One region of the Arthrobacter sp. AG258 genome, then DNA from elsewhere that is predicted to be linked to it. Evidence: riboswitches for the same ligand, from Rfam matches in the RefSeq annotation. Region 1 holds a riboswitch; each other region holds the start of a gene.
The links. Region 1 has a riboswitch for thiamine pyrophosphate ahead of DFO47_RS13225 (ECF transporter S component). Riboswitches for the same ligand answer to the same signal wherever they lie in the genome.
Positions count from the first base shown of each region.

Region 1 (10,256 bases):
TGGCTGCCGCCCTGGGGCATCGTGATGGTGGTGGACCAGTTCTCCTCGCTGATGCTGGTGGTCTCCTCGGCAGTGAGCCTCGCCGTGCTGGTGTACGCCACCGGGCAAGGCATGGCCGACGGCGACGAAGACGCACCGGTCTCGATCTTCCACCCCACCTACCTGATCCTGGTGGCGGGGGTGTCCAACGCGTTCCTCTCCGGCGACCTCTTCAACCTCTACGTCGGCTTCGAGATCCTGCTGACCGCAAGCTACGTGCTGATGACCCTGGGCGGCACCGGGCCCCGGATCCGCGCCGGCGTCACCTACGTGGTGGTGTCGGTGGTGTCCTCCGTGCTGTTCCTGATCGCCATCGCCATGGTGTACGGCGCAACCGGCACCGTCAACATGGCTGACCTCGCCCTCAAACTGGGCGACCTGGACCAAGGCACCAGGACCCTGCTGCACGTCATGCTGCTGGTGGCGTTCGGCATCAAGGCCGCCGTCTTCCCGCTGTCCTTCTGGCTCCCCGACTCCTACCCCACGGCGCCGGCACCCGTCACCGCCGTGTTCGCCGGCCTGTTGACCAAGGTGGGCGTGTACGCCATGGTCAGGACCGAGACGCTGTTGTTCCCCGGCGACACCCTGAACACGCCACTGATGGTAGTGGCGCTGCTGACCATGGTGGTGGGCATCCTTGGTGCGCTGGCGCAAAGCGACATCAAACGTCTGCTCTCGTTCACCCTGGTCAGCCACATCGGGTACATGGTGTTCGGGCTGGCCATGTCCTCCGTGGCCGGGCTGGCGGCTGCGGTCTTCTACGTGGCCCACCACATCACCATCCAGACCAGCCTGTTCCTGGTGACCGGCCTGATCGAACGCCGCGGCGGCAGCTCCTCCGTTGACCGGCTGGGCGGCCTGGCCAAGCTCTCGCCCCTGCTGGCAATGCTGTTCTTCATCCCCGGCATGAACCTGGCCGGCATCCCCCCGTTCTCAGGGTTCCTCGGCAAGGTGGGCCTGCTGCAGGCCGGCATTGAGCTGGGGACCCCGCTGGCCTACGCACTGGTGATCGGCGGGGTGCTGACCAGCCTGCTGACGCTGCTGGCCATTGCCCGCGTATGGAACCGGGCGTTCTGGCGGAAGCCGGAGGACGCCGAACATCCGGACCCCGTGCTGCTGGCCGGCCCCTCGGGGCGCGCCGCCGGTCCGGGCGCCAAACTCAACACGGTCACGCTCCTGCCGCGCACCATGGTGGGATCAACCCTTGGCCTGGTGGTGCTCGGCGTCGCGCTCACCGTGTTCGCCGGGCCGCTGTTCGGGCTCTCCGACCAGGCTGCGCGGGACATGCTCGACCGGGCCCCCTACATCCAGTCGGTCCTCGGCAGCAATACCGCCGTTCCGGCCACCGTGACGGGAGGAGGACGATGAGCCGCAAACGGATTTCGCTGCGGCAGGAGCTTCCCCTCCTGGTGTGGCTGGTAATCGTGTGGGGTGCCCTGTGGCAGGACTTCAGCCCCGGGAACCTGCTCTTCGGTGCCCTGCTGGCGGTAGGCGTTGCCAGGCTGTTCTACCTTCCGCCGGTGGAACTCAGCGGCCGGTTCAACATCCTGTACGCCGTGCCCTTCGCCTTTGCCTTCCTGGCGAAAGTGGTGGTCGCCAGCGGCCAGGTCCTGTACCTGGCCACCGTCCGCGGACCCAAGGTGACCAACGCCGTCGTCGCGGTGAAGCTCCGGAGCCACCAGGACCTGATCGTCACCGCCACCGGGCACGTGATCTCCCTGATTCCCGGCTCCCTGGTGGTGGAGGTGGACCGCCCGGCCTCCACCCTGTACCTGCACGCACTCAACATCACCTCCAAGCAGGACATCGAGGGCCTGCGGAACGAGGTCCGGTCCATCGAAGCGGGCCTGATCCGCATCATGGGGTCCGCCGAAGAACTTGAAGCCGTCCGAATGGAGGCGTCCGCATGATGCCCGTTGTCCTGGCGGTCACGGCCGTCATCTTCTCCCTCGCCGCGGGCGGGGCCATCATCAGGATTGCCCGCGGCCCTTCGCTGCTGGACCGGGTGCTTGCGGCCGATGTCCTGCTCGCCATCCTGGGCGGGGCCCTGTGCGTGGACATGGCCGTGAACCGGCACCTGAACAACCTGATGCTGGTGGTGGCCATCTCCATCATTGGGTTCATCGGGTCGGTCACGGTGGCCCGGTTCGTCGCCGACCGGAGGGTGAACCCCCATGAATCCTGACTTTTCCGGCGCGGACGCGTGGATCGACCTTGCCTCCGCGGTGTTCATGGTGGCGGGTGCGCTCCTGTCCCTGGGCGCCGCTATCGGGCTGCTCCGCTTCCCGGACCTGATGAGCCGCATGCACGCCGCCACCAAGCCGCAGGTCCTGGGCCTGTTCCTGCTGCTGGCAGCCATTGGGCTGCAGATGCGCAGCTGGTGGGTTTGGCCGGTCCTGGTGGTGGCCTGGATCTTCCAGCTGCTCACGGTGCCGGTGTCCGCGCACATGGTGGGCCGGGCCGGCTACCGCACCAAGCACCTGCACCGGGAGCTGCTCGCCGCCGATGAGCTTGAGGCCGTAGTGCAAAAAGCCGCCGCCGAGGCTGCCCTGACGGACAACCGCGACGACGGCGAAAACCGCCAGTAGCTAGACGATGTCCTGCGTCTTGGCGAAGCGGGTGATGGCGCGCTGGGTGCCCCGGTTGGCCAGGACCTGGATGATGGCGCTGACGGACGCGGAGATCAGTGCGAAAGTCAAGGCCGACCGCAGGCTGGTGGGCACGTCCTCGCCCTTGCCGCTGGGCGGCTTCTGCCCGGTGGTCTTCTCCCAGATGGTGTTGACGAGCTTGGTGCCGACCAGGCCTGCGCCCAGGCTCACCGCGGTACCGAGCAGCTTGATGAAGAGGTTCATTCCTAGTACTCCTTGCGGGCGGAAAACGGACTGCCTCCAGCCTAGCCGTACACCCGGACCGGTCCGGGCAAGGGCATGGCCGGCATCCTCTCGGGCCCGCTGGCGGCGGTCCGCGGTCACATCCGGTTCAACAGCCGGCATGGCCGCCGCCCAGCCCCCGCCAGGTGTAAACTTGACCACGCCCAAACCGGGCAATATTAACACGCGAACATCAACATTCAAAAACGACAGGGGAGCGCCGCCGTCGGACAACCTGGCCATGCCGGGAACCGCAGGTGGGCGCTGAGAGTGCGGGACAGCCGCAGACCCTCGAACCTGATCCGGTTAGTACCGGCGCAAGGGAGTCGAGTTCTCAAAGTGTCCGGCCGGACCGGCAACGGTCCGCCAGCCGGAGCCACTTTCCCCTCCTGTTACCCAGGAGGATCACATGAGTACTGCTGCAATCAAGAAGACCACCAGTAAGTCCTGGCGCGTCGTCGACATCGTGGTGGCGGCCTTGGTGGCCATCGCCGGCGGGGTCATTTTCTGGGCCTGGGACCAGGGCGCCGCCGCCCTGTCGGCCCCCATGAACGCCGCCTACCCGCCCTTGACCGGGATCCTGGCCGGCGGCTGGATGATTCCCGGCGTGCTGGGAATGCTCATCATCCGCAAACCCGGAGCCGCCCTGTTCTGCGAAACTGTGGCCGCAACGGGCGAGCTCCTGATGGGTTCCCAATACGGCGCCTCCGTCCTTTTCTCCGGTTTCATCCAGGGGTTGGGCGCGGAAATCATCTTCGCGGTTTTCGTCTACCGCAAGTTCAACCTGCCCGTCTCCCTCGTGGCGGGGGCGGCCGCGGGCTTCTTCTGCGGCCTGAATGACTCATTCGCACCGTGGGGCTGGAGCATTGCCTACTCCGGGGCGGACAAGCTCGCCTACATCGTCCTGACCACGGTGTCCGGCGCCGTGCTGGCGGGCGCGTTGTCCTGGCTCGCCACCCGCGGCCTGGCCCGCACCGGGGTGCTGAGTTCCTTCGCGTCCCGCAAGGCTGCAACGGAGCCAGTTTTCTCCTGATGGCACCTTCCCAGGACGCCGCAGGAGGCGTGCGCCCTGCCGCCGTCACGGCCCGCGGCTGGGGCTGGCGGCATGCCGGCAGGGCCAAACCTGCCGTCCACGCCCTCGACCTGGATATCCGCCCCGGCGAGCGGGTACTCCTGCTCGGTCCCTCGGGTGCCGGGAAGTCGACGCTCCTGCATGCCCTCGCCGGGGTCCTGGGCGACATCAACGACGACGGCGAGGCCGGCGATGCGGACGAGTCCGGTTCGTTGCTGGTTGACGGCGCCCCGCCCCGCGAGCGTCGCGGCCGCTCCGGCCTGATGCAGCAGGACCCGGAGACGCAGGTGGTCCTCTCCCGGGTGGGGGACGACGTCGCCTTCGGCGCCGAGAACCTTGCCGTGCCCCGCGACGCCATCTGGGGGCGCGTGCACGAGGCGCTTGCCGACGTCGGACTGTCCCACCTCCCGCTGGACCACCCGACGTCGGCCCTCTCCGGCGGTCAGAAACAGCGCCTGGCGCTGGCGGGCATCCTGGCGATGCGTCCCGGGCTGATCCTGCTGGACGAGCCCACCGCCAACCTCGACCCGGACGGCGTCCTGGAGGTCCGGGACGCCGTGGCACGCTGCCTCGACAAGACCGGGGCCACTTTGGTGGTGGTGGAGCACCGGGTTTCCGTCTGGAAGGACCTGGTGGACCGGATCGTGGTCCTGCAGCCGGGCTCCGCCTCGGATCCCGCCGTGCTCCTGGACGGACCTCCGGACCGGGTGCTCAGCGAGGCCCGGGCCATGCTGACGGCAGCCGGAGTCTGGGTGCCGGGGTATGTGCCGGCCACCCGCCGCCGGTCCGGAATCCCGGCCGCCGTAACCGGCAACCTCCTGCTTGCAGCCGAAGACCTGGCGGTCTCCCGCGAGCGTCCCCGCCGCAAAGGCTTCCGGAAGATTCCGCCGGTTCCTGTCCAGGAGGGTGTTGCTGCGCAGGTCCGGGCCGGCCAGGCGCTGGCCGTCACCGGCCCGAACGGCGCCGGAAAATCAACGTTCGCACTGACCCTTGCCGGGCTCCTTGAACCGGTGTCCGGAAAGGTGTCGGCCGCCGTGGACCTGAGCCGCGGTGCCGGGATCGACCCCTACGCGTGGAAGGCAGAGCAGTTGATCTCACGGGTGGGTACCGTGTTCCAGGAACCGGAGCACCAGTTCGTGACGGGCAAGGTGTTGGACGAGCTGCTGTTCGGGCCGCGGCACCTGGGCCACGGCAAGGACCGGGTGGAGGAACTGCTGGAGCGGCTGCGGCTCACCCAGCTGGTGGACGCCAATCCCTACACATTGTCCGGCGGTGAGAAGCGTCGGCTGTCCGTGGCCACGGTCCTGGCCGCCAGCCCGCAGGTGCTGGTCCTGGACGAGCCGACGTTCGGGCAGGACGCCAACACCTGGGCGGAGCTGGCCTCGTTCCTCTCCGAACTCCTGGACGCCGGCACGGCCGTGGTGTCCGTGACCCACGACGCCGAATTCACCCGGGCTTTGGGCGGGGCCGAGCTGCGGATGGCCGCCACGGAACCGGTGGCGCCATGAGGCAGCAGCTGACCCTGGACTGCAACCGCGCCCTTCTTGCCCGGGCCAACCCGCTGAGCAAATTTGCCGCCGTCGTGCTGATCACCGCGGTCCTGGCGCTGTCCATCGACTGGGTTTCCGCGTCCGTGGCGCTGGTCTTCGAACTGATCCTGTTTCCCCTGGCCGGCCTCACCGTGTCCCTGCTCTGGCAGCGGGGCTGGCCGCTGATCCTCGCCGCCGCCATCGGCGGCTGGAGCACGTCCATCCTGGCGCCGGACAGCGGGAGGATCCTGCTCGACGCCGGCATCTGGACCATGAGCGAAGGCTCCCTCCAGCTGGGCATCGGCTTCCTGCTGCGGGGCTTCGCGATCGCCCTTCCGGCGGTGCTCCTGATGAGCTGCACCGATCCGACGGACCTTGCCGATGCGCTGGCACAGAAGGCGCGCCTGCCGCACCGGTTCGTCCTGGGAACCCTGGCGGCGATGCGCCTGGTGGGGCTCATGGCCGAGGAATGGCAGACCATCGGGATGGCCCGGCGTGCCCGCGGCGTGGGGTCGCGCGGCAACGTGGTCCAGCGGGTGAAGGCGACCCTGGGCCAAAGTTTCGGGCTCCTGGTGCAGGCGATCCGCCGCGCGTCGAGGCTTGCCGTGACCATGGAAGCGCGGGGTTTCGGCGGCGGGCAGCGAACCTGGGCCCGCGAATCGACGTTCAGTGTGCTGGACCTGTGGGTGGTAGGCGGTGGCGTCTTGATCGCCGGGTGCGCCCTCGGTGCGGCGCTTGCCGCGGGCCGTTGGAACATGGTGTGGCTGGGCAGCTAGCAGGGTTACCTGCCGGTACTATCGCATGTAGCGGGTAGGTCACCCCGGATACTCCCTCGGATGGCCATACCGCGACCTTCTATCTCATTTATGATATATTCGCGTCATGACTCAGGAGACCGCCGGCCACGTCGCCGCCATGTTGAGGAACGCCCGGACTGAGAAGGGCTGGACCCAAGGCCAGTTGGCTTCCGAACTCGGAACCAGCCAAAGCGCCGTCGCCCGGATGGAACAAGGCAAGCAGAACCTGAGCCTCAAGATGATCCAGCGGCTGGAGACCATCTTCGACCGGAGCATCGTCAACGTGGGCAAGCCCAGGATGACGCACCTGCGGGTGGAGGGCGGCCGCACCCTCTCCGGCGCGGTGGACGTCAACAGCAGCAAGAACGCCGGCGTGGCGCTGCTGTGCGCCAGCCTGATCAACCGGGGCACCACCGTGCTCCGCCGCCTCGCCCGGATCGAAGAAGTCAACCGCATCGTTGAAGTGCTGACCAGCATCGGCGTGGAATGCACCTGGCTCAACGACACTGATCTGCGCCTGCGCCGCCCGGCCGTCTTGGACCTGGAAGGGATGGACGTTGACGCGGCCCGGCGAACCCGCAGCGTCATCATGCTGCTGGGCCCCCTCCTGGATGAGTCACGGGAGTACCGGCTGCCCTACGCCGGCGGCTGCGACCTCGGCACCCGCACGGTGGAACCCCACATGCAGGCACTGCGCGAATTCGGGCTCTCCGTGGAAGCCACCGCCGGTTTCTACACGGTCCAGGCGCCTCCCGCGGACACCAGGGACCGTTCCTTCGTCCTCACCGAACGGGGGGACACCGTTACCGAGAATGCGATCATGGCGGCGGCCCACCGGCCGGGAACAACCGTGATCCGCAACGCCAGCCCCAACTACATGGTACAGGACCTCTGCTTCTACCTGCAGATGCTCGGGGTGGCCATCGAGGGCGTGGGAACCACCACGCTCCGGATCACCGGCCGGCCCGTGATCGACGCCGAGATCGAGTATTTCCCGTCCGAGGACCCGATTGAGGCCATGAGCCTGATTACGGCCGGCATCGTCACCAATTCCGAGGTCACGGTCCGCCGGGTACCCATCGAATTCATGGAAATCGAGTTGGCCACCCTGGGCCAGATGGGGCAGAAGCTCGAAATCTCCGGCGAATACATGGCCCGCAACGGGCGCACCCGGCTGGTGGACGTGACTACCAAACCGTCGGAGCTGCGCGCGCCCGAGGACAAGATCCACCCCATGCCGTTCCCCGGGCTGAACATCGACAACCTGCCTTTCTTTGCCGTGATCGCCGCGAACGCCCACGGGCAGACCATGATCCACGACTGGGTGTACGAAAACCGTGCCATCTACCTGACGGAGCTGAACCGGCTCGGTGCACAGGTGCAGCTGCTGGACCCGCACCGGATCTACGTCAACGGACCCACCAAGTGGCGTGCCGCGGAGGTGGGCTGCCCGCCGGCGCTCCGCCCCGCTGCATGCCTGCTGCTGGCCATGCTCGCCGCACGGGGCGTCTCCGAGCTGCGCAACATCTACGTGATCGAACGCGGCTACGAGGACCTGGCGGAACGCCTCAACACCATCGGCGCCAAGGTGGAGTACTTCCAGGACTAGGCGTTCATGCTTCGTCATGATCAGCAGCTGCGCCCGGAATTTCCTGGCCCTGACGCAGAATGTTCGTATGCGTACTTTCGGCGTCGAGGAAGAACTCCTGATTGTTGATCCGGAGTCCGGGGAGCCGCTTGCCCTGGCGGACGCCCTCCTCGCCGGACACCGTGTCGCTGCGGACGATCTCCCGGTGGACCCGGACCTCCACCACTCCGGGAAGCAGGCGGATCACGACGACGAGATGGGCCTCAGTGCCGAGCTGAAGCTTGAGCAGATCGAGACGCAGACAAAGCCCTGCCTGGAGTCCGAGGCCCTGCTCGAGCAGATCAGGGCCGGCCGCGCCATGGCCAATCAGGCGGCCGCCAAGAACGGAGCCAGGGTGGCTGCGCTGGCCACGTCTCCGCTGGCATCCGCCAGCCACACCACGCCGGACCCTCGCTACGCCAGGATGCTGGAGCGCTTTGGCCTCACGGCGCAGGAACAGCTGACCTGCGGTTTCCACGTGCACACCTACATCGAATCGCCGGAAGAGGGCGTGGCGGTCCTGGACCGGATCCGCGACAAGCTGGCGGTGCTGACGGCGTTGAGCGCCAACTCGCCGTACTGGAACGGCGTCCCCACCGGGTTCGAAAGCTACCGTACCCAGGCCTGGAACCGGTGGCCGACGTCCGGCCCGGCCGCGATCTACGGGACGTACCCCGCCTACCGGAGGGTGGTCACCCGGCTGCTGGACACCGGCGTGATGCTCGATGAAGGGATGCTGTATTTCGACGCGCGGCTCTCCCGCAACCACCCCACCGTGGAGGTGCGGGTGGCGGACGTCTGCCTCCGCGCCGAGGATGCAGCCTTGATCGCCGTGCTGGTCCGCGCCCTGGTGGAATCGGCCGGCAGGGAATGGCGCGAGGGGGTGGACCCGGCGCCCGTGCCCACTGTCCTGCTGCGGATGGCCTCCTGGCAGGCCAGCAGTTCGGGACTCGGCGGCGAGCTCCTGGACTTTGGGAACTTCCGTCCGGCCCCGGCCGCGGACGTAGCCCGTTCCCTGGTGGATTACCTGGCGCCTGTCCTTCAGGAACAGGGCGAACTGGCCATGGCCCGCCAGGGCGTGGAGCACATCATCGCCCGCGGGACAGGGGCCGCTGAGCAGCGCCGGGCCCGCGACAGGGCGCTGGCCGGACCGCCTCCCGAGGATATGGGCTTCGGTGCAGTGGTCCGGCACGCCGTAGACGCCACCATGCGCGGCGCCCTGGATCTTTCCGGCGTGGAAGACACCCCGGAACTGCTGCGGGTCCGCCAGGCCTGACGCCTTATATCTGCTTCAGGGCCTGTTCCAGGTCGCGGATGAGGTCGTCCGCGTCCTCGAGCCCCACGGAGAGCCGGACCACGCCGTCGCTCAAGCCAATGGCGGCCCGCCCCTCCGGCCCCATGGCGCGGTGCGTGGTGGTGGCGGGGTGGGTGATCAGGGACTTCGAATCGCCCAGGTTGTTGGAGATGTCGATGATCCGCAGCCCGTCCAACAGGGCGAAGGCCGCCTCCTTGCCGGAGCGCCCGCCCGAGGGCGCCAGCTCAAGGGTGAGGACCGTGCCGCCGGCGCTCATCTGCTTCGCCGCCAGCTCATACTGCGGGTGCGATGTCAGCAGCGGGTACTTCACCCAGCTCACGGCAGGCTGCTCCTCGAGCCACTCAGCGAGCCGCAGGGCGGTGGCCGAGGAGTGCCGGACGCGCAGGCTCATGGTTTCCAGGCCCTTGGTCAGGACCCAGGCGTTGAACGCCGAAAGCGCCGGACCTGTGTGGCGCATCAGCTGCTTCACCGGGCCGTCGATGAACTCCTTGGTGCCCAGGATGGCACCGCCCAGGACCCGGCCCTGCCCGTCGATGTGCTTGGTGCCGGAGTACACGATGACGTCCGCGCCCAGGTCCCCGCAGCGCTGCAGCAGGGGAGTGGCGAAGACATTGTCCGCAACTACCGTGGCGCCGGCGGCATGGGCCAGTTCGCTCACCGCGGCGATGTCCACGATTTCCTGCATCGGGTTGGACGGGGATTCGAAGAAGACGGCGGTGGTGGGCTTGGACAGGGCCTCGCGCCACTGGTCCAGGTCCGGGCCATCGACGAAGACCGTTTCCACTCCCCACCGCGGCAGGATCTCGTTCAGGATCACGAAACATGACCCGAACAGTGAGCGGGCGGCCACCACGCGGTCACCGGCTGCAAGCAGCGCGCCCAGGGCCGTGAACACCGCGGACATGCCCGACGCCGTCGCGAAGCAGGCCTCGGTGCCTTCCAGCAGCCTGAGCCGTTCCTGGAAGGTGGCCACGGACGGGTTGCCGTAGCGCGAGTACACAAAGCGC
Region 1 covers NZ_SOBI01000005.1:370,486-380,741, reverse strand. Annotated here, with positions in the region: gene DFO47_RS13250 (Na+/H+ antiporter subunit D) at 1-1,407, shown strand, start outside; gene DFO47_RS13245 (Na+/H+ antiporter subunit E) at 1,404-1,949, shown strand; gene DFO47_RS13240 (monovalent cation/H+ antiporter complex subunit F) at 1,946-2,224, shown strand; gene mnhG (monovalent cation/H(+) antiporter subunit G) at 2,214-2,627, shown strand; gene DFO47_RS13230 (DUF4235 domain-containing protein) at 2,628-2,891, opposite strand; TPP riboswitch at 3,111-3,251, shown strand; gene DFO47_RS13225 (ECF transporter S component) at 3,319-3,942, shown strand; gene DFO47_RS13220 (ATP-binding cassette domain-containing protein) at 3,942-5,489, shown strand; gene DFO47_RS13215 (energy-coupling factor transporter transmembrane component T) at 5,486-6,286, shown strand; gene DFO47_RS13210 (UDP-N-acetylglucosamine 1-carboxyvinyltransferase) at 6,393-7,916, shown strand; gene DFO47_RS13205 (glutamate--cysteine ligase) at 7,984-9,210, shown strand; gene DFO47_RS13200 (O-succinylhomoserine sulfhydrylase) at 9,215-10,256, opposite strand, start outside.

Region 2 (10,256 bases), on a different contig from region 1:
CCGGGCCGGGCCGCACGGGACAGTTCTCGGCACTGGCCGGCCTCCGCCGGCAGCGCAGCTCAGCGGACGGCCACCCGCAGCCGGTTGCGCCACGGATCCTCGAACCGGAGTTCGGCGCCGGTGTGGTGCGCGGTCACTCCGGCGACCTTGAGGCGGTCAGCCAAGGCGCCGACGTCGTCCCCTGAAGGAACTTCGATGAGGACTTCGCCCAGCCCAAGGGTGTCCTTGCGGGGGCCGGCCCCGCGGCTGTTCCAGACGTTCATCGCCATGTGGTGGTGGTACCGCCCGGCGGAAACGAACAACGCCTGCCCGTGCCAGCCCGCCGTCTTTTCGAAACCGAGGGTGCCCACGTAGAAGTCGCGCGCCGTCTGGACGTCTCCCACCTGGAGGTGGACGTGCCCCACGCCTGCGGCCGTCACGCGCTGGCCCTCAAGCGATTCCTCGGTGAGGTGCTGCTCCAGGTAGCGCTGCGGGGGCAGGGCGAGGCTGTCCATCACCACGTCCGTCCCGTTCCAGGACCAGTTGCTGCGTGGCCGGTCCCAGTACAGTTCGATGCCGTTGCCTTCCGGATCGGTGAAGTAGAAGGCTTCGCTGACCAAGTGGTCGGCGCTGCCGGTGAAGGACATCGGCTCGTATTGGGCCGCAGTGGCGATGGTGGCGGCAAGGGAGGCCTGGTCTTCAAACAGCAGCGCGGTGTGGAAGAGTCCGGCCTCTCCCCTGCCGGGCAGGTTCAGCCCGGGGGCCGGGGCCAGGTGCACCAGGGGGCGGCCAAGGCGGCCGAGGTACAGTCCGCCGTCCTGCTCGGCCACCACCTCCAGGCCGAGTGCGCGCTGGTAGTAGTCGGTCATGACCTTCATGTCCCCCACTTTGAGCATCACCGTGCCCATGGCGAGGTCGGCAGGAAGCAGGTCCTGGCTGTTGGCTGATGCGGTCATTGGAGGCTCCTTGGATTGGCGGCCGTCCCGATGGCGGCCTGTCACTTCTTAAAATTACTTGAAGCTTCAATTTATTCCAAGTCCCGGGCGCCACGGTGGGTCAACGGATAATGCGGCCGCCCAGCACGACGTGTTCCAGCCTGCCGATGGTCTCCGGGACCGCCCGTGGATCCTCACGACAGACGATCACATCGGCGCGTGCGCCTTCTTCCAGGCCGTCCGCTCCGAGCCAGCGGCGGGCTGCCCAGCACGCTGCATCCAGTGCTGCAGTCATCGGCAGGCCCGCACCGTGCAGGGCGAGGATTTCGTCCGCGATGCGGCCGTGGCCGATGACGCTGCCGGCGTCTGTTCCGGCGAAGATGCGCACCCCCGCTGCGTGTGCCTCGGCCACGCGCTCCAGCCTCCGCTCCCAGAGGGACCGCATGTGGGCTGCGTACCGTGGAAACTTCGGCTCCGCTTGGGCGGCAATGTCCGGGAAGGTGGCGATGTTGATGAGGGTGGGCACGATCGGCACGCCCTGCCCGGCGAACCGGGGCAGGTGCCGTGGCAGCAGCCCGGTGGCGTGCTCGATGCAGTCGATGCCGGCGTCGAGCATCTGGTCCAGGGTGTCTTCGGCGAAGCAGTGGGCCGTCACCCGGGCACCTTCGTCGTGTGCAGCCTGGACCGCGTCGCGGACGACGGCGGCAGGAAAGGACGGCGCCAGGTCACCGGCGCCCCGGTCGATCCAGTCCCCCACCAGTTTGACCCAGCCGTCCCCGTCCCGGGCCTGCTTGCGCACGGCCTCAACGAGGTCCTCGGGTTCGACCTCGTGGGCGAAACCGCGCAGGTAGCGCCGGGTCCGGGCAATGTGCCGGCCGGCGCGGATCAACACCGGGAAGTCCGTGCCGCCCTGCATCCAGCGCGTATCGGCGGGCGAACCCGCATCACGGACCAGGAGGGTTCCGGCGTTGAGGTCCGCAAGCGCCTGTTCCTGCGCTACGGCGGCCTCCACCGGACCGGCCGGCCCCAGCCCGATATGGCAATGGGCGTCCACGAAGCCCGGCAGTACCCAGCCGTCGAATACCCGGTCGGGTGGCTGTGCGGGCGGGCGGAACGTGAGCTTGCCGCCCACGGACCAGAGTCCCTGCCGCAGGCTGTCCGGTGCAGCCAGGACGGGTCCGCGAAAGTGAATGATTCCTGCCATCCGGGCATCCTTTCGTTGCCCGGTCAGGCTAGCATCATCGATTGTTACAACGGGCTTCCGGAGGGCTGTGGTAGCTTCGTTGCTGACCACACGGGTGCCCCTGCAGGGGCTGAGATCGGGCTGCCGCAGCCTGCGACCGTTGAACCTGTCCGGGTAATGCCGGCGAAGGAAGTGAGTATTCCCTTGAGTACACAAAACACCCAGTTGAACCCTGCCCTGGTGCCGTCCGGTTCCGATGCGGCCAACGGTCCCGGCACCGGATCCAGTGGCGAATCCCAAGTGAAGGTGACGCAGTCGCTGAAGTCGCATTCACTGGCTTACATCGACGACGCCGGTTCCGGCATCCGGGTCCCGGTCACCGAGATCGCGCTGGAGCCATCACCCAACGGGCAGCCGAACGCACCTTTCCGGACCTACCGGACGGCCGGGTCGGGAAGCGACCCCGTTCGCGGCCTCGAGCCCTTCCGTGCCGAATGGATCGTGGCGCGCGGGGACACCGAGGCCTACACCGGCAGGGAACGCAACCTGCTCGACGACGGCCGCTCGGCCGTGCGCCGGGGCGCTGCCTCCGCGGAGTGGAAGGGCGCCCGGCCGGTGCCCCGCCGCGCCGTCGACGGCCATACGGTGACCCAGATGCACTACGCCCGGCAGGGCACCATCACGCAGGAAATGCGTTTCGTGGCGCTGCGGGAAAACTGCGACGTGGAACTGGTCAGGAGCGAGGTAGCCGCCGGTCGGGCCATCATCCCAAACAACATCAACCACCCTGAGTCCGAGCCCATGATCATCGGCAAGGCGTTCCTGGTGAAAATCAACGCCAACATCGGTAATTCTGCCGTGACGAGCTCCATCGCTGAAGAGGTGGACAAGCTGCAGTGGGCCACCCAATGGGGTGCCGACACGGTGATGGACCTGTCCACGGGGGACGACATCCACACCACCAGGGAATGGATCATCCGCAACTCCCCTGTCCCGATCGGAACGGTTCCGATCTACCAGGCACTGGAAAAGGTCAACGGCGAAGCCAACGCGCTGACCTGGGAAATCTTCCGGGACACCGTCATTGAGCAGTGCGAGCAAGGTGTGGACTACATGACCATCCACGCCGGTGTCCTGCTGCGGTACGTCCCGCTCACGGCCAACCGGGTGACGGGCATCGTCTCGCGCGGTGGTTCCATCATGGCCGGCTGGTGCCTGGCCCACCACCAGGAGAACTTCCTGTACACGCATTTTGACGAACTTTGCGAAATCTTCGCGAAGTACGACGTCGCGTTCTCCCTGGGGGACGGGTTGCGGCCCGGCTCCACGGCGGACGCCAACGACGCGGCCCAGTTCGCTGAACTGGATACGCTGGCCGAGCTGACGCAGCGCGCGTGGGAGTACGACGTCCAGGTGATGGTCGAAGGCCCCGGGCACGTGCCGTTCCACCTGGTCCGGGAGAACGTGGAGCGGCAGCAGGAGCTGTGCAAGGGTGCGCCGTTCTACACGCTCGGTCCGCTGGTGACCGATGTCGCGCCTGGCTACGACCACATCACCTCGGCAATCGGGGCCACGGAAATCGCACGGTACGGCACCGCCATGCTCTGCTACGTCACGCCCAAGGAACACCTGGGCCTGCCCAACAAAGACGACGTGAAGACCGGCGTCATCACGTACAAGATTGCGGCCCATGCAGCGGACCTGGCCAAGGGCCACCCGGGGGCGCGCGAGCGGGACGATGCTTTGTCCAAGGCACGGTTCGAATTCCGCTGGCGCGACCAGTTCGCGCTGTCGTTGGACCCGGAGACGGCGGAATCGTTCCACGATGAGACGTTGCCGGCCGAACCCGCCAAGACAGCGCACTTCTGCTCCATGTGCGGACCCAAGTTCTGCTCGATGCGGATCAGCCAGGACATCCGGAATGAATACGGCTCGGCTGAGGCGCAGGCGGCGCTCACTGAGGCGGCGTCGGGGATGCGGGCGAAGAGCCAGGAGTTCCTGGCCGCCGGCGGCAAGGTCTACCTTCCGGAGTTGCAGGTGCCCGCCGGCAGCTAGGAGGCCCGGGCCGGCTCGCTGCGGCTGACCTCGCCGATGAACTGCCTGATGGTCCGGTCGCCTTCCACCGAATCATGGGGCCGGTGCCCGCCCGCGGCAACGCGGTGCAGGGCACCGGTCTCCCGCAGGTAACCGGCAATCTCCTCGTACAGCGGCTCCCAGCCCCCGGTCAGGACCAGAGTGGGGACCCCGGGAACAATATGCAGGGGCGCTTCCCACGACGGGACTTGGAGCCGCAGCCGGCGCGCGGACCGTTTCTCCTCCGCGGTGGCAGGCTGCTGCAGGTCCGTGGCATAGACCCGCCGGACGAACTCCCGTTGGAAGTCCTCATCACTGAGCTGGTGGCGGACCTCGAGAAGCGGCTTCATCAGGCTGATGTGTGCCGCCGTGGCCGGCAGCTCCGCGGTCAGGGAGAGGCACGCCGGTTCCACCAGGGTCAGGGAGTAGACAAGGTCAGGGCGTTCGACGGCCGCCATCATGGCAGGAATGGCTCCCTGGGAGTGCGCCACCACGTGTCCGCCGGCGGCGCCGCGGCCATCATCGGCCAGGGACCGCAGCACGATGGCAGTGTCCTCGGCAAATGATGATTCCACCGGCTCCGCGACGGCGTCATAGCCCTGGCGGCGAAGGAACAGGGCGTCGAAGGACAGCGCCATGCCGTGCTGGCGGGGCCACGCGGCGGCGCCGAAAGCACCGGCGCCGTGCACGAAAACTACCCGCTGCTTGAACATGACCCAACCCTATTCCACGGCACCGACATCCGTGGGGAACTGCTACTTGCCCAGGAACTTGTCGAAGCCCTTGGGGAGGTTCAACTGCGACGGATCGAAGTCGCCGCCCTGCTGGCCGAACGCGGCACCGGTGGGCAGCGCCTTGCCCGCATTGGCGCGCCGGGCCTCGGCCTCCTTGCGTTCCTGCGCAGCCTTGGCCGGATTGCCGGACTTCGCCTTCTTCTTCGGCGCGTTCTTGGCGTTCTTGCGCGCACCCCCACCGGCACCGGGCATACCCGGCATCCCGGGCATTCCCGGCATGCCGCCCTGGGCCATCTTCTTCATCATCTTCTGGGCCTGCGCAAAGCGTTCCAGCAGGCCGTTGACCTCGGAAACGTGGACGCCGGAGCCGCGGGCGATGCGCGCCCGGCGGGAGCCGTTGATGATCTTCGGGGCGAGGCGCTCGTGCGGCGTCATGGACCGGACGATTGCCTCGACGCGGTCGATTTCGCGCTCGTCGAACTGCTCCAGCTGCTGCCGGATGTTCTGCGCGCCCGGCATCATCATGAGCATCTTCTTCATGGAGCCCATGTTGCGGATCTGCTGCATTTGGGCGAGGAAGTCCTCGAGGGTGAAGTCTTCCTGGTCGGCGAACTTCTTCGCCATCCGGGCTGCTTCGTCCTTGTCCCAGGACTTCTCGGCCTGCTCGATGAGGGTGAGGATGTCGCCCATGTCCAGGATGCGCGAGGCCATCCGGTCCGGGTGGAAGAGTTCGAAGTCGTCCAGGCCTTCGCCGGTGGAGGCGAACATGACCGGCTTCCCGGTCACCGAGGCGACCGACAGTGCGGCACCGCCGCGCGCATCGCCGTCGAGCTTGGACAACACGATGCCGGTGAAGTTGACGCCCTCATCGAAGGCGAGGGCCGTGTTGACCGCGTCCTGGCCGATCATGGAGTCGATCACGAAGAGGACTTCGTTCGGGACGATGGCGCGGCGGATCTGGCGGGCCTGCTCCATCATGTCCGCGTCGACGCCCAGGCGGCCGGCGGTGTCCACGATCACGACGTCGTGCAGGGTGCGCTTGGCTTCCTCGACGCCGGCACGGGCGACGGCGACCGGGTCACCGGCAGGGTGGTCCAGCTCGGTGGACGTGGCGCCGGGGTGCGGGGCGAAAACGGGCACGTTGGCGCGCTGGCCCACCACCTGGAGCTGGGTGACGGCGTTGGGGCGCTGGAGGTCGCAGGCCACCAGCATGGGGCTGTGGCCCTGGGCCTTCAGCCACTTGGACAGCTTGCCGGCCAGGGTGGTCTTGCCTGCACCCTGGAGGCCGGCCAGCATGATGATGGTGGGTCCGCTCTTGGCCAGCCGGATCCTGCGGGTTTCGCCGCCCAGGATCTCCACGAGTTCCTCGTTGACGATCTTGACGATCTGCTGGCTGGGATTCAGGGCAGCCGAGACCTCGGCGCCGAGCGCACGTTCGCGGACCTTCCCGGTGAACTCGCGGACCACCGGAACGGCGACGTCTGCGTCCAGCAGGGCACGGCGGATCTCGCGGACCGTGGCATCGACATCGGCCTCGGTGAGGCGGCCCTTGCCGCGGAGATTTTTGAAGGTTGCTGTCAACCGGTCAGAGAGTGAATTGAACACGCGCCGTGAACTTCTTTCAAGAGATGATCGGGACTCGACTACCTAGGGTATCAAGTCAGCCACGTCAGATGGCATGCTGGCAAAATGACGAGCCAAACATCTGTGCAGACCTTGCTCATCCTCGGCGCCTCCGGCGACCTCACCGGCCGGCTCCTCCTTCCCGGCCTTGCCCGGCTGGCGGCGGCGGGCCGGGCGGAAGGGCTCCGGCTGGTGGGTGCCGGATCGGATCCCTGGACCAAGGAACAGTGGCAGGACCGGGTCCGCTCGTCGTTCGCCGCCGCAGCCGGCGCGGCGGACGGCCCGGGGAAGGAAGCCCTCGAAGCTCTGCAGGAGGAAACGGCGTACCACCAGGTGGATGTCACGGCCAAGGGTGCCCTGGCGTCCCTGCTGGCAGGGCTCAAGGGCCCTGTGGCCGTCTACTTTGCACTTCCGCCACGCATCAGCCAGCAGGCCTGCGAGACACTCCAGCCGGAGGAGGTTCCCGAGGGCACCCGGCTGGTCATGGAGAAGCCGTTCGGTTCCAGCGAGGAGTCGGCGCGCTCCTTGAACCGTACGCTCGCCCGACTGGTTCCGGAGGACCACATCCACCGCGTGGACCACTTCCTGGGCAAGGCGACAGTGCTTAACATCCTGGGCCTGCGGTTTGCCAACAACTTCCTGGAGCCGGTGTGGAACCGGCAGCACGTGGAGAAAGTGGAGATCTTCTTCGATGAGGACCTTGCCCTTGAGGGCCGGGCCCGCTACTACGACGGTGCCGGCGCGCTCCGCGACATGATCCAGAGCCACTTGCTGGAGGTCATGGCCCTCATGGCCATCGAACCTCCAGCCACTATCGGCGAGCGCGACCTCCGCGACGCGGTATCCAGTGTGCTGCGGGCCAGCAGCGTCCGTACACCGTTCACCGGCACTACCCGCCGGGCGCGCTATACGGCGGGATCGATTGCAGGGAAGGCCGTCCCCGACTACTCAAAGGAGGCGGGGGTGGATCCCGGCCGAGGAACGGAGACGCTTGCGGAGATCCAGGTGGACATCGACAACTGGCGCTGGCGGGGAGTGCCGTTCATCCTGCGTTCCGGGAAGGCGCTGGGCGACAAGCGCAAGGAGGCGGTGGTCACCTTCCTTCCCGTGCCCCACCTGCCGCGGGGATTCACGGGGGTGGACTCCCCCAACCAGCTGCGGATCGGGTTTGGTCCGGACACGCTGGAGTTCGACGTCGACGTCAACGGCCCGGGGAACATTTTCAGCCTGGGCCGGGTCACCTTGGAGGCGGAGTTGAGTGCCTCAGACCTGCTGCCGTACGGGGAGGTGCTGGAGGGCGTACTGACCGGAGACCCGTTGCTGTCTGTCCGCGGCGATACCGCGGAGGACTGCTGGCGGATCGTGGAGCCGGTGCTCACGGCGTGGGCGAAGGGTGAGGTCCCGTTGGAGGAGTACGACGCCGGTTCGGCCGGCCCGGCATCGTGGCCCACCAACCGCGAAACGGGCGCGGGCGGCGGCGACTGATAAGGGAAGGGCACCAGCACAGCAAACAGCACAGCGGGCGGGAACCTTTCGGTTCCCGCCCGCTGTGCTGTTTCGTTCTGTTGTTCCTGGCCCCAGGGCCGGTGTGGCCTGCCTAGATGGCGGCTACTCCGCGTTCCCCGGTCCGGACGCGCACTGCTTCATGGACGTCGATGGTCCAGACCTTGCCGTCCCCGGCCCGGCCGGTGTTGGAGCTGGCGATGATCACGTCCAGGATGTCGTCTGACTGTTCGTCGGTGGCCAGGACTTCAACGCGGATCTTGGGAAGCAGGTCCACATTGTATTCGGCTCCTCGGTACACCTCGGTGTAGCCGCGCTGGCGTCCATATCCGCTGGCCGCGCTGACGGTGAGTCCTTGGACCCCGTAAGCTTCCAGTCCTTCCCGGATGGTTTCGAGCTTTTCCGGCCTGACGATTGCAGTGATCAGTTTCATGCCCCCACGCTTTCCTTGCCTGTTGCCGGCTGTGCCTGCTGTGCTCCGGCTGCGGATTCCCGGCTTTCCGCCTGGGTCTTGCCCGTCACCATGTCGTGCAGCGGCTGGAAGCTGCCACCGTGGCCGCCGACGCCGAACTCGTAGGCGGTCTCGGCGTGCAGGCTGAGGTCTGCGCCGGCGATTTCCTGGTGCTCGGAGATACGGAAGCCCATGGTCTTGTGGATGGGGTAGGCGATGATCAGGGTCATCACCGCGGTGAAGGCGATGGAGAGCAGCGCTGCCAGGACCTGTGCCACCAGCTGGGTGGCGCCGCCGCCGTAGAACAGGCCGGCAGCCCCCTGGTCCGGGGTGGCGAGGAAGCCGATGGCAACGGTGCCGATGACACCTGCGACGAGGTGGACGCCCACAACATCCAGGGAGTCGTCATAACCGAGCTTGAACTTCAGGCCGACCGCCAGGGCAGAGGCGATACCGGCGACGACGCCCAAGGCAATCGCGCCGAGCGGGGAGACGTTGGCGCAGGCCGGGGTGATGGCGACGAGGCCGGCCACCACGCCTGAAGCAGCGCCGAGCGAGGTGGGGTGTCCGTCCCGGATGCGTTCCACAGCGAGCCAGCCCAGCATCGCGGCGGCCGGGGCTGCCAGGGTGTTGATCCAGATCAGGCCGGCCTGTTCCACGGTGGCGGCGGCGCCGGCGTTGAAGCCGAACCAGCCGAACCACAGGATGGCTGCGCCGAGCATGACGAACGGGATGTTGTGCGGGCGGTGGTTCGGGTCCTTGCCGAAGCCCTTCCGGTTACCAATGATCAGCACCAGCACCAGGCCGGCAACACCGGCGTTGATGTGCACCACGGTGCCTCCGGCGAAGTCGATGACCGGAGCGAAGGTCTGGCCGAACCAGCCGTCCTTGGAGAACAGGCCGCCGCCCCACACCATGAAGGCCAGCGGCGCGTAGACCAGCGTGGCCCAGATCGGAGTGAAGATCACCCAGGCCGAGAACTTTGCGCGGTCCGCGACGGCGCCGGAGATCAGGGCGACGGTGATGATCGCGAACGTTGCGGCGTAGCCCACCTTCAGCAGGTCCGCCGGGTCCGTGAAGTTGTGCAGGCCGAAGTGGCTGAACGGGTTGGCGAAGATCTGGAAGAAGTTGTCCTCGTTGCTCGTGGACATGGAGGCGCCCCACAGCACCCACGTGATGCCGACCGTTCCGATGGCGACGAAGCTCATCATCATCATGTTCAGTGCCGACTTGGCGCGCGTCATGCCGCCATAAAAGAATGCCAGGCCCGGGGTCATGAACAGCACGAGTGCTGCCGCAACCAGGAGCCAAACGAGACCTGCGGTGAGTTCCATGGCCTACGTCCTCTCTTGCTTTCGGTGCGGACTTGTCCGCCTGCCAACGCCTTTTTGCGTCCTGTAATGAGTTTGTGGGTGGCGTGTTTCGGCCGCGGAGGATTTAGATTGCGGGCCTGTTACAACAACCTCTAGGAAGTAAATGGTGCATATCCGCCTTGTTACGGTTATGTTTCCGCACTCGCGCAGCCACCCGGCTCCCTTTCCAGCAAGGACTTCAGCACCATGACGGCACCACCCCCGGTAAACGGCGCCACCGCAAGGATTTGGGCCCGCATGAGGCCGCAACGGGAGAAGCTTCCGCGGGACATCAAGGTGATGCTGGCCGCAGCGTTCCTCATCGCCCTGGGATTCGGCCTTGTTGCCCCCGTATTGCCGCAATTCGCAACAACCTTTGGGGTAGGAAACACCGAGGCCGCCGTCATCGTGGCGATCTTCGCG
Region 2 covers NZ_SOBI01000002.1:237,763-248,018, forward strand. Annotated here, with positions in the region: gene DFO47_RS04395 (VOC family protein) at 60-935, opposite strand; gene DFO47_RS04400 (amidohydrolase family protein) at 1,036-2,118, opposite strand; TPP riboswitch at 2,199-2,306, shown strand; gene thiC (phosphomethylpyrimidine synthase ThiC) at 2,302-4,152, shown strand; gene DFO47_RS04410 (alpha/beta hydrolase) at 4,149-4,883, opposite strand; gene ffh (signal recognition particle protein) at 4,926-6,509, opposite strand; gene DFO47_RS04420 (glucose-6-phosphate dehydrogenase) at 6,594-8,012, shown strand; gene DFO47_RS04425 (P-II family nitrogen regulator) at 8,125-8,463, opposite strand; gene DFO47_RS04430 (ammonium transporter) at 8,460-9,815, opposite strand; gene DFO47_RS04435 (MFS transporter) at 10,092-10,256, shown strand, end outside.
Region 2: linked by a shared signal. The riboswitch ahead of thiC (phosphomethylpyrimidine synthase ThiC) and the one ahead of DFO47_RS13225 (ECF transporter S component) in region 1 are both predicted to bind thiamine pyrophosphate.

Region 3 (10,256 bases), on a different contig from region 1:
CGCGTCCACGGCGGCAGCAAGCCCCTTTGGTTCGCTGTTCCTGGAACCAGGTTCCCCCACGTCAGTCCTCTTCCAGGCGCCGGACCTGAGCACCGTGGTCCGCCCCGCAACGCCCGCGGCGGAAGAGACCGACGAGGAAGAGACCGACGACGCAGACGATTCCGCCAGCCGCCGCCGGCGCCGCAGCCGTGGCCGCCGTGGCCGCAGCCGCATCGGCGAGCGGACAGATGAAGACGTCGAGGGCGGCACCGATGACGCCGATGCCGAAGACGAAGCCGACGAGGACGCCAACGGGCCACTGGAAGACGGCGTGACCTCCCGCCGTCGCCGCCGCCGCCGCCGCGGTGACCAGGACCTGGAGTTGACCGGTGGGGAAGGCGACGATCCGCCCAACACGGTGACGAGGGTCCGTGCGCCGCGCGCGGTCAGCGAAGCGCCGGTCAACAACCGGGTCACCAGCGTCAAGGGCTCCACCCGCCTTGAGGCCAAGAAGCAGCGCCGCCGCGAATCCCGCGATACCGGCCGCCGCCGCACCGTGATCACCGAAGCCGAGTTCCTGGCCCGCCGCGAATCCGTGGACCGCCAGATGATCGTCCGGCAGCGCGACGACAGAATCCAGATCGGCGTCCTCGAAGACGGCGTCCTGGCTGAGCACTTCGTGTCCAAGACCCAGCAGGACTCGCTGATCGGCAACGTCTACCTGGGCAAGGTCCAGAACGTGCTGCCGTCCATGGAAGCCGCTTTCGTGGACATCGGACGCGGCCGCAACGCCGTGCTCTACGCCGGCGAGGTCAACTGGGAAGCCGTCAACCTCGAAGGCAAGCAGCGCCGGATCGAAAACGCCCTGAAGTCCGGCGACACTGTCCTGGTCCAGGTGACCAAGGACCCTGTGGGCCACAAGGGCGCCCGCCTCACCAGCCAGATCTCCTTGCCCGGACGCTACCTGGTGTACGTGCCCGGCGGCTCCATGACCGGCATTTCCCGCAAACTGCCGGACGTCGAACGCAACCGCCTCAAGCGCATCCTCAAGGACCGCCTCCCCGAGCACGCCGGTGTCATCGTCCGCACCGCCGCAGAGGGCGCCTCCGAAGAGGAACTCACGCACGACATCAACCGGCTGCGCGCACAGTGGGAAGGCATCGAAAGCCAGTCCACCTCCACCAAGGTCCTTGCCCCCGAACTGCTGTACGGCGAACCTGACCTGACCATCAAGGTGGTCCGCGACGTCTTCAACGAGGACTTCTCAAAGCTGATCGTCTCCGGCGAGGAAGCCTGGGACACCATCGAGGCCTACGTCACCTACGTCGCCCCGGACCTGGTGGGCCGCCTCGAGAAGTGGACCAAGGACCAGGACATCTTCTCCGCCTGGCGGATCGATGAGCAGATCCACAAGGCACTCGAGCGCAAGGTGTTCCTGCCCTCCGGCGGATCCCTGGTCATCGACCGGACCGAAGCCATGACCGTGGTGGACGTCAACACCGGCAAGTTCACCGGCAGCGGCGGCAACCTCGAGGAAACCGTCACCAAGAACAACCTCGAAGCTGCCGAGGAAGTGGTGCGCCAGCTGAGGCTGCGCGATATTGGCGGCATCATCGTGATCGACTTCATCGACATGGTGCTCGAATCCAACCGGGACCTGGTCCTGCGCCGCCTCGTCGAGTGCCTGGGCCGCGACCGGACCAAGCACCAGGTTGCCGAGGTCACGTCCCTGGGCCTGGTCCAGATGACCCGCAAGCGCATGGGCACGGGCCTGCTGGAAGTCTTCGGCGAGCAATGCGAGGCGTGTGCCGGACGCGGCGTCGTGACCCACGACGATCCCGTGGAGCACCGCCGCGCCAACATCGTGGCGGCCGAACACCACGTCCAGCGCGCCGACAACCGTCCCGAAGCCCGCGGGGAGGCCCACCGCCCCGACGGACAGCGGACCGATGCCGGCCAGCCCGGTGCACGCCCCGAGCGGAAACGCCGCCGTGGACGCGGCGGCCAGCAGGCCGAGGCAGTACCGGCGCCGGCAGTGCACGTGCACACTGTGCAGCCGGATCCCGGTGACGCCGAGCGGCACGCCAAGGCTGAAGCCACCCGGCTCGCGTTGGCCAACATCGCCGCGGCGGCCCACGCGGCGCATCTCCACGACGACGAGCTGGCAGCTGCCCGGCACGCGCCGGCAGAGCAGGCCACGGCCCCGCAAGCACCGGTCCAGCCTGCACCGGCAGCTGACGGGGAAAAGCACGACGCCGATACGCACGGGCGTCCCGCGGCGGTCCTGACGTTCGGCGGCGAGAAAGTCCCGCTTCCGTTCGTGGAGCACGCGGAGGAGCAGCAGCCCAAGCCCGCCCTGACGCTGGACCGGCTCGCGGAAGCATTCGCGCACCTCGGCCAGCCGGTTTCCGCCGTCGAGGACGCTCCGAAAAATCCTGCAGCGGCTGAACCGGCAACGGAACAGGCCGCACAGGAGCCCCGGCCGCAGGGCGGCGAAGCCCCTGCGCGGGCCGCGGAAGCACCGGCTGAAAAGGACTACTCCGACCACACGCTGGAGCAGACAAGGCAGCGCAGGCCGCGCCGCCACCGGGCCGCCAGCCGAGCCCAGGGCGCCGCGAACGAAACCGCCGTCCAGCACCATGAGAACGTCCAAGCCGCAACTACCGGGCACTCGCACGCAGCCAAGGCCCCCGAGCCCGCGAACCAGCAGCCCGCTGATAGCGGCAAGCGTTCCGAGGAACCCATCATCCTCGGCGTGGGCGTCCCGGCTTCGGAGCTCTAAATTCCGGCAGGCCACGGCGTCGCTAGGTGAAGTCCCCGTCTCGTGGACCATTCCCCCCGAAAGTACAGGGGGAACAGTCCACGAGGCGGGGACTTCCTGCATCCGGCCGCTGTCACCTTTAGCCCGGTACCGCGCCACCGGCTAGGCTGGGAAACCGACACGGGGTGCCGCGCAGAAGGCCGGCTGAGATCCACACCCGTTGAACCTGTCCGGCTAGTACCGGCGAAGGGATGTCTGTTGTCTTCGACCCTCTCCATGCCCCTGCCAAGTGCCTCCACTGACTCCTCCGGGACCCCTGCGGGGCGCGATATCCCACGCGTCCTCTCCATTGCGGGCTCTGATCCTTCCGGCGGAGCAGGAGTCCAAGCGGACCTGAAGAGCATTGCAGCGCACGGCGGATATGGCATGGCCGCCATCACGGCACTGACGGCGCAAAATACCCGTGGCGTTGTGGCCGTCCACGTCCCGCCTGCTGCGTTCCTGGCGCAGCAGCTCGATGCCGTCAGCGACGACATCACCATCGACGCCGTCAAGATCGGCATGCTCGGCGACGAAGCGGTGATCCGCACGGTCCAGCAGTGGCTCGACAAGGTGCGTCCCGCCGTCGTAGTCCTGGACCCGGTGATGGTGGCCACCAGCGGCGACCGCCTGCTGAAGGAAACCGCCGAAGCCGCCCTCCGCGACCTGCTTCCGCTTGCCCACCTCATCACCCCCAACCTGCCCGAACTGGCCATGCTGGTGGGCGAAGAGCCAGCGGGGGACTGGGAAGGTGCGCTGGACCAGGGCAGGCGCCTGGCGGATGCCACCGGCGCCACCGTCCTGGTAAAAGGCGGACACCTGTCAGGCGAAGGCTGCCCGGATGCCCTGGTGAACACCGCCGGTGTGCTGGCCCGGGACGTGGTGGAAGTGCCCGGCCCCCGCGTCAACACCCGCAACAGCCACGGGACGGGTTGTTCGCTGTCCTCTGCCATGGCCACGGTCCAGGCCCGGTTGGGCGACTGGGAAGGGTCGCTGCGGACGGTCAAGCCCTGGCTGGCCGGAGCGCTTGAGGATTCCGGCAGGCTGGAGGTCGGCCACGGGAACGGGCCCGTGCACCACTTCCACCATGTACGGCCCCACCTGCCGGAAGGCGGCTTCGCGGCCAGGCTCTGGGCCGAAGCCCGGCAGGACCTGGCGGATATTTACGCCCTGGACTTCATCCAAGGCCTGGTCTCCGGCGAACTGGCGGAAAAGGACTTTGCCTACTATCTGGCCCAGGACGCCCAATACCTGAACGGCTACTCCCGGGTCCTGGCCCGCGCCAGTTCCCTGGCCCCCTCCGAAGAGGAGCAGCTGTTCTGGGCAGGCTCGGCCCGGCAGTGCCTGGAGGTTGAATCGGAACTGCACCGCTCATGGCTCAGCACCCGGCCCGGGCAGACGGGCCTGGGACCCGTCACCAAGTCCTACGTCGACCACCTCACAGCCGTCTCGGCGTCGGGCAGCTATGCCGTCCTTGCCGCCGCCGTCCTGCCCTGCTTCTGGCTCTACGCCGAGGTTGGCAGGACACTGCACGCCCGGTTCCTCGCGGCGGGCGAACCGGACGGGCACGCGTACGCCGCGTGGCTCCGCACCTATGCCGACGAGGGCTTCGCCGAGGCCACCCGGCAGGCCATCGCCATGGTGGATGCGGCCGGACGGAAGGCCTCCGACCATGAACAGGCCGCCATGGTCACGGCGTTCAAGCAGTCCTGCCGGCTCGAAGTGGAATTCTTCGACGCGCCGCGCATTCACTCCTGACATCCAACGGCGGCGCCCCGGCTACAATAGATACGCACGGTTGCGGCGCTGCATGCCATGCTGTGGTTACTATCACAGCCGGCCCTCCGGAACCAGCCTCATTTGCGGCTGGAGACGGATTTAGCGTATTCTGGATCTTCGGTGCTTACGCCAACACTTGGGTTATGACCCCACGGCGTTGAGGCACAGCGAGAAACCAGGCTTTTATTGAGTCGGTTCCGCACGCAAATTTTGTTATAAACGTCGAGAGAAGTGAGTTCCCAAGTGGTGTACGCGATTGTCCGCGCAGGCGGCCGCCAAGAGAAGGTTTCCGTTGGAGACTTCGTTACCCTGAACCGCGTCGCCGGTGGAGCCGGCAGCACCATTGAGCTGCCCGCACTGCTCCTGGTTGACGGTGACAAGGTCACCTCCGCAGCCAAGGACCTGGCCAAGGTAACTGTTACGGCTGAAATCCTCCAGGACCTGCGTGGTCCTAAGATTGTCATCCAGAAGTTCAAGAACAAGACCGGCTACAAGAAGCGCCAGGGTCACCGCCAGGAACTGACCAAGGTCAAGATCACCGGCATCAAGTAACCACCGGTTACTGTTCAGGCATTTCAACAGATTCCCCAGAATTTAGAGGCAGGCATTCCAGATGGCACATAAAAAGGGCGCGAGCTCCACTCGCAACGGTCGCGATTCCAACGCACAGTACCTCGGCGTCAAGCGCTTCGGCGGCCAGGTCGTTTCCGCAGGCGAGATCATCGTCCGCCAGCGTGGCACCCACTTCCACCCGGGCGCCGGCGTAGGCCGTGGCGGTGACGACACCCTGTTCGCACTGACCCCGGGCGCCGTTGAATTCGGCACCCGCCGCGGACGTCGCGTGGTCAACATCGTTGCTGCTGCAGCCGCAGAGTAACAACCAGTATTGAAGCGGTGGAGCGGGCCTGAGGGCCCGCTCCACTGTTCTTTTAACCGCATTACAATCGTTGTGGCGTCCCCGGGCGCCGCTTGAACAGCATCTGAGGAGATCCACGTGGCCAGCTTTGTAGACCGGGTAGTACTGCATGTATCCGGCGGTACCGGCGGCCATGGATGCGTTTCCGTCCACCGTGAGAAGTTCAAGCCCCTTGGCGGGCCCGACGGCGGTAACGGCGGCAACGGCGGCGACGTGATCCTCCGGGTGGACCACCAGACCACTACCCTCCTCGACTACCACCACGCGCCGCACCGGCACGCCAGCAACGGCGGACCCGGCATGGGCGACTGGCGCGGCGGCAAGAACGGCGAAACCCTGGTCCTTCCCGTTCCGGACGGCACCGTGGTCAAGTCCAAGGACGGCACCGTTCTGGCCGACCTGGTGGGTGAAGGCACCGAATATGTGGCCGCCGCCGGCGGCATCGGCGGACTCGGCAACGCAGCCCTGTCCTCCCAGAAACGCCGTGCTCCCGGTTTTGCCCTGCTGGGAATCGAAGGCGAATCCCGCGACGTGGTCCTGGAACTGAAGTCCATTGCAGACATCGCGCTGGTGGGATTCCCGTCCGCTGGCAAGTCCAGCCTGATCGCCGCGATGTCTGCCGCCCGGCCCAAGATCGCCGATTACCCCTTCACCACCCTCATCCCCAACCTGGGCGTCGTCCAGGCAGGCGACGTCCGCTTCACGATTGCCGATGTCCCCGGCCTGATTGAAGGCGCCAGCGAAGGCAAGGGCCTCGGGCACAACTTCCTGCGCCACGTTGAGCGCTGCGCCGCCCTGGTGCATGTGCTCGACTGCGGCACGCTCGAATCCGACCGCGATCCACTCTCGGACCTCGCCATCATCGAAGGCGAACTCGAAAAGTACGCGGTGGACATGAGCTACGCAGGCTCCGACGGCCAAGTGGTCCCCCTCAACCACCGCCCCCGCCTCGTCGCACTGAACAAAGTGGACCTGCCCGACGGCAAGGACATGGCAGAATTCGTGCGCCCGGAACTGGAATCGCGCGGCTACCGCGTCTTCGAGGTCTCTGCCACCAGCCATGAGGGCCTGCGCCAGCTCGGCTTCGCCATGGCCGAAATCGTCCAAGCCGCCCGCGACGCCGTCGCGGCCGAACCTCCCAAGGTCCAGCCGGTCGTGCTCCGGCCGCGCGCCGTCAATGAAACCGGGTTCAAGATCCGCCGCGAGGAAAAGAACCTGGAGCCGCTGTTCCGTGTCCTCGGCGAGAAGCCCGAGCGCTGGGTCAAGCAGACCGACTTCACCAACGAGGAAGCCATCGGCTACCTTGCCGACCGGCTGGCCAAGCTGGGCGTGGAAACCGAACTGTTCAAGCAGGGCGCCAAGCCGGGGGATACCGTGGTCATTGGCGAGGACGACGGCGTTGTCTTCGACTGGGAGCCCACCATGATCGCAGGCGCGGAACTCCTGGCTTCACCCCGTGGCACGGACGTCCGGTTCGCCGATATCGGCGACCGCCCCACCCGCAGCCAGAAGCGTGAGGAACAACAGGAACGCCGCGACGCCAAAGCCGCCGCCCGTGCCGAACTCGAGGCGGAACGCAAAGCCGGTATCTGGACCGAGTCCGTCAGCGGACGCCGTGCTGCCCGCCCCGTCCAGGACAGTGGAATGGAAGCGGACGATGACCTCTAGGGTCGTGGACGCGGCGCCCGTTGCGGGCTCCGCGGACAGAAGCCTGCTGGCAGATGCCCGCCGCATCGTGGTGAAGGTGGGGTCCTCCTCACTGACCAGCATCAAGGGCGGCATTTCCGAGGAGTCGCTCACCGCGCTGGCCGACGCCCTCGCCGCCAAGCGCAACGCGGGTGCCGAAATCATCCTGGTCTCCTCCGGCGCCATCGCCGCCGGGTTGGCCCCGCTGGGGTTGGAAAAGCGTCCCCGGGACCTGGCCACCCAGCAGGCGGCGGCCAGCGTGGGCCAGGGCCTCCTGATGGCCCGGTACACCCAGGCGTTTGGCGCCCACGGCGTCACTGTCAGCCAGGTCCTGCTCACGGCCGAGGACCTGATGCGCCGCAGCCAGCACACCAACGCCCTCCGCGCCATGGACCGGCTGCTCAGCCTCGGAGTGGTCCCCGTCGTGAACGAAAACGACACCGTGGCCACCCACGAGATCCGCTTCGGCGACAACGACCGGCTCGCCGCCCTGGTGGCACACCTGGTGCGCGCCGACGCGCTTGTGCTGCTGTCCGACGTCGACGCCCTCTACGACGGTCCGCCGGCCCACGGTGCCAAGCGCATCCCGCTGGTCACCGGAGCGCAGGACCTCGAGGGCGTGTCCATTGGCAAAGCAGGCAAGGCCGGGGTGGGCACCGGAGGAATGATGACCAAGGTGGAAGCCGCCAGCATGGCGGCAGGCTCCGGCATCCACGCGCTGGTGACATCCACGCCCAACGCCGCCGCCGCCCTGAACGGCGAGGACGTCGGCACCTGGTTCTCCGTGAACGGCTCGCGCAAGCCCGTCCGCCTCCTCTGGCTGGCACATGTCGCGTCCGTGCAGGGCCGCCTGGTCCTGGACGACGGCGCGGTGCGGGCCGTGCGCCACCATCACACGTCCTTGCTGCCGGCGGGCATCTCGGCGGTGCATGGCGACTTTGAAGCGGGCGACGCCGTCGAACTGGCCGGTGCCGACGGCACCGTAGTTGCCCGGGGACTGGTGAACTACTCATCCCAGGAGCTGCCGCACATGCTGGGGCGCTCCACGAGGGAGCTGGGCGAGGAACTCGGCAGCGGCTATGACCGCGAAGTTGTTCATGTAGATGACCTGGTGCTGGTCCAGGCCCCCGGCTCGCCTAAACTTGGACTATGACTGACGCCCTGATCCACGCTGCCGTTGATACCGGAACCACTGCTGACCACGCGCAGACGGGCCCGGCGGCAGGACAGGAGACAGGGGTGCCGGCCGCCGCAGCGGACGTCGAAGCGGCAGTCCACGCCATCGCGGACCGATCCCGCCACGCCGCCCGCAGCATGGCCACCGCCAACCGGGCATGGAAGGACCGCGGCCTCCGCGCCGTGGGCGCGGCCCTGCAGGAGAACGTGCAGGCAATCCTCGCAGCCAATGCCATGGATGTCCGGCGCGGCCGGGACAACGGCACCTCCAAAGCGCTCCTGGACCGGCTCACCCTCACCGAAAGCCGTGTTGACGGCCTGGTGGCGGCCCTCGAGAACCTGGCCAACCTCCCGGACCCCGTGGGCAACGTTGTCCGCGGCCAAACCCTCCCCAACGGACTGCGCCTCCGCCAGGTCAACGTGCCCATGGGCGTTGTGGCAGCCATTTACGAAGCACGCCCCAACGTCACTGTGGACATCGCCGGCCTGGCGCTCAAGAGCGGCAACGCCGTCATCCTGCGCGGCGGCAGTGCAGCAGAAGCCACCAACCAGGTCCTGGTGCGGGTACTGCGCGAAGCCCTCGAATCCGTAGGCCTGCCGGCCGACGCCGTCCAGACCGTGGACCAGTTCGGCCGCGCCGGCGCCAATGTCCTGATGAAGGCCCGCGGCCGGGTGGACGTGTTGATTCCCCGCGGCGGCCGCGACCTCATCCAGACGGTGGTGACCAATTCCGCCGTGCCGGTCATCGAGACGGGAGAGGGAAACGTCCACATCTTCCTGGACGAATCCGCGGACGAGACCATGGCGGTGGAGATCCTGCTCAACGCCAAGACCCAGCGGCCCAGCGTCTGCAACACCGTCGAAACCCTGCTGGTCCACTCCGGCGCGACCGTGCTGCCCGCCGTCGCAACAGCCCTTCGAGACGCCGGGGTCCGATTGCATGTGGACCAACGGATCGGTGCAGCCTTGCCCGCCGGGATCGACGCGGAGCCGGCCACGGACGAAGACTGGGCCACGGAATACATGGACTTGGACCTTGCCGTGGCCATGGTGGACAGCCTCGACGAAGCCGTGCAGCACATCCGCACATGGTCCACGGGCCACACCGAAGCGATCCTCACCAACAACCTCGCCAACGCTGAACGGTTCATCGCAGAGGTGGATTCCGCAGCGGTCATCGTCAACGCCTCCACACGCTTTACCGACGGCGGTGAACTCGGCCTGGGCGCCGAGGTGGGGATCTCCACCCAGAAGCTGCACGCCCGCGGCCCGATGGGACTGACCGAGCTGACCACCACGAAGTGGATTGTCCAGGGCGAAGGCCAGGTCCGCGGGTAGCAACGCGGTAACATAGACCAGAACCTTAGAAAGCAGCGGAAGGTTCCGCTGCCTGAAAATCCTTGACCATAGGGGAGAAAATGCTGCTCCAGCAGATCGTCACGTCCATCGCCGCGGCAGGCGACGCAGCCCATGAGGAGCCCGCCCCGCTGCTGGCAGAGCCGTGGGTCTTCGGCGTGTCAATGTTCGCCATCCTGGTGGTCCTGATGTTCATCACGCTGTCCTACAACAACCTGGGCAACCGGCACGCGGCCACCGAAGAGCACGCGGATCCGCACCGCCAGCACCCCAACAAGCACGATCGCGGGCAGGGCCACTAACATTTCGCACAACCTGCACCGCAATGGTGCCCGGGGAAGGCTGCGGCTTGGTGTCATGGGTGGGACGTTCGATCCCATCCACCATGGGCACCTGGTGGCGGCCAGCGAGGTCGCGGCCGAATTCGACCTCGACGAGGTGGTCTTCGTGCCTACCGGGCAGCCATGGCAAAAGTCCCATAAACAGGTCAGCGAGCCTGAGCACCGTTACCTGATGACCGTGATCGCCACGGCCTCCAATCCGCGTTTCACCGTGAGCAGGGTC
Region 3 covers NZ_SOBI01000004.1:434,959-445,214, reverse strand. Annotated here, with positions in the region: gene DFO47_RS11275 (Rne/Rng family ribonuclease) at 1-2,761, shown strand, start outside; TPP riboswitch at 2,912-3,009, shown strand; gene thiD (bifunctional hydroxymethylpyrimidine kinase/phosphomethylpyrimidine kinase) at 3,017-4,537, shown strand; gene rplU (50S ribosomal protein L21) at 4,802-5,110, shown strand; gene rpmA (50S ribosomal protein L27) at 5,172-5,435, shown strand; gene obgE (GTPase ObgE) at 5,553-7,142, shown strand; gene proB (glutamate 5-kinase) at 7,132-8,313, shown strand; gene DFO47_RS11245 (glutamate-5-semialdehyde dehydrogenase) at 8,310-9,674, shown strand; gene DFO47_RS11240 (hypothetical protein) at 9,755-9,994, shown strand; gene nadD (nicotinate-nucleotide adenylyltransferase) at 10,035-10,256, shown strand, end outside.
Region 3: linked by a shared signal. The riboswitch ahead of thiD (bifunctional hydroxymethylpyrimidine kinase/phosphomethylpyrimidine kinase) and the one ahead of DFO47_RS13225 (ECF transporter S component) in region 1 are both predicted to bind thiamine pyrophosphate.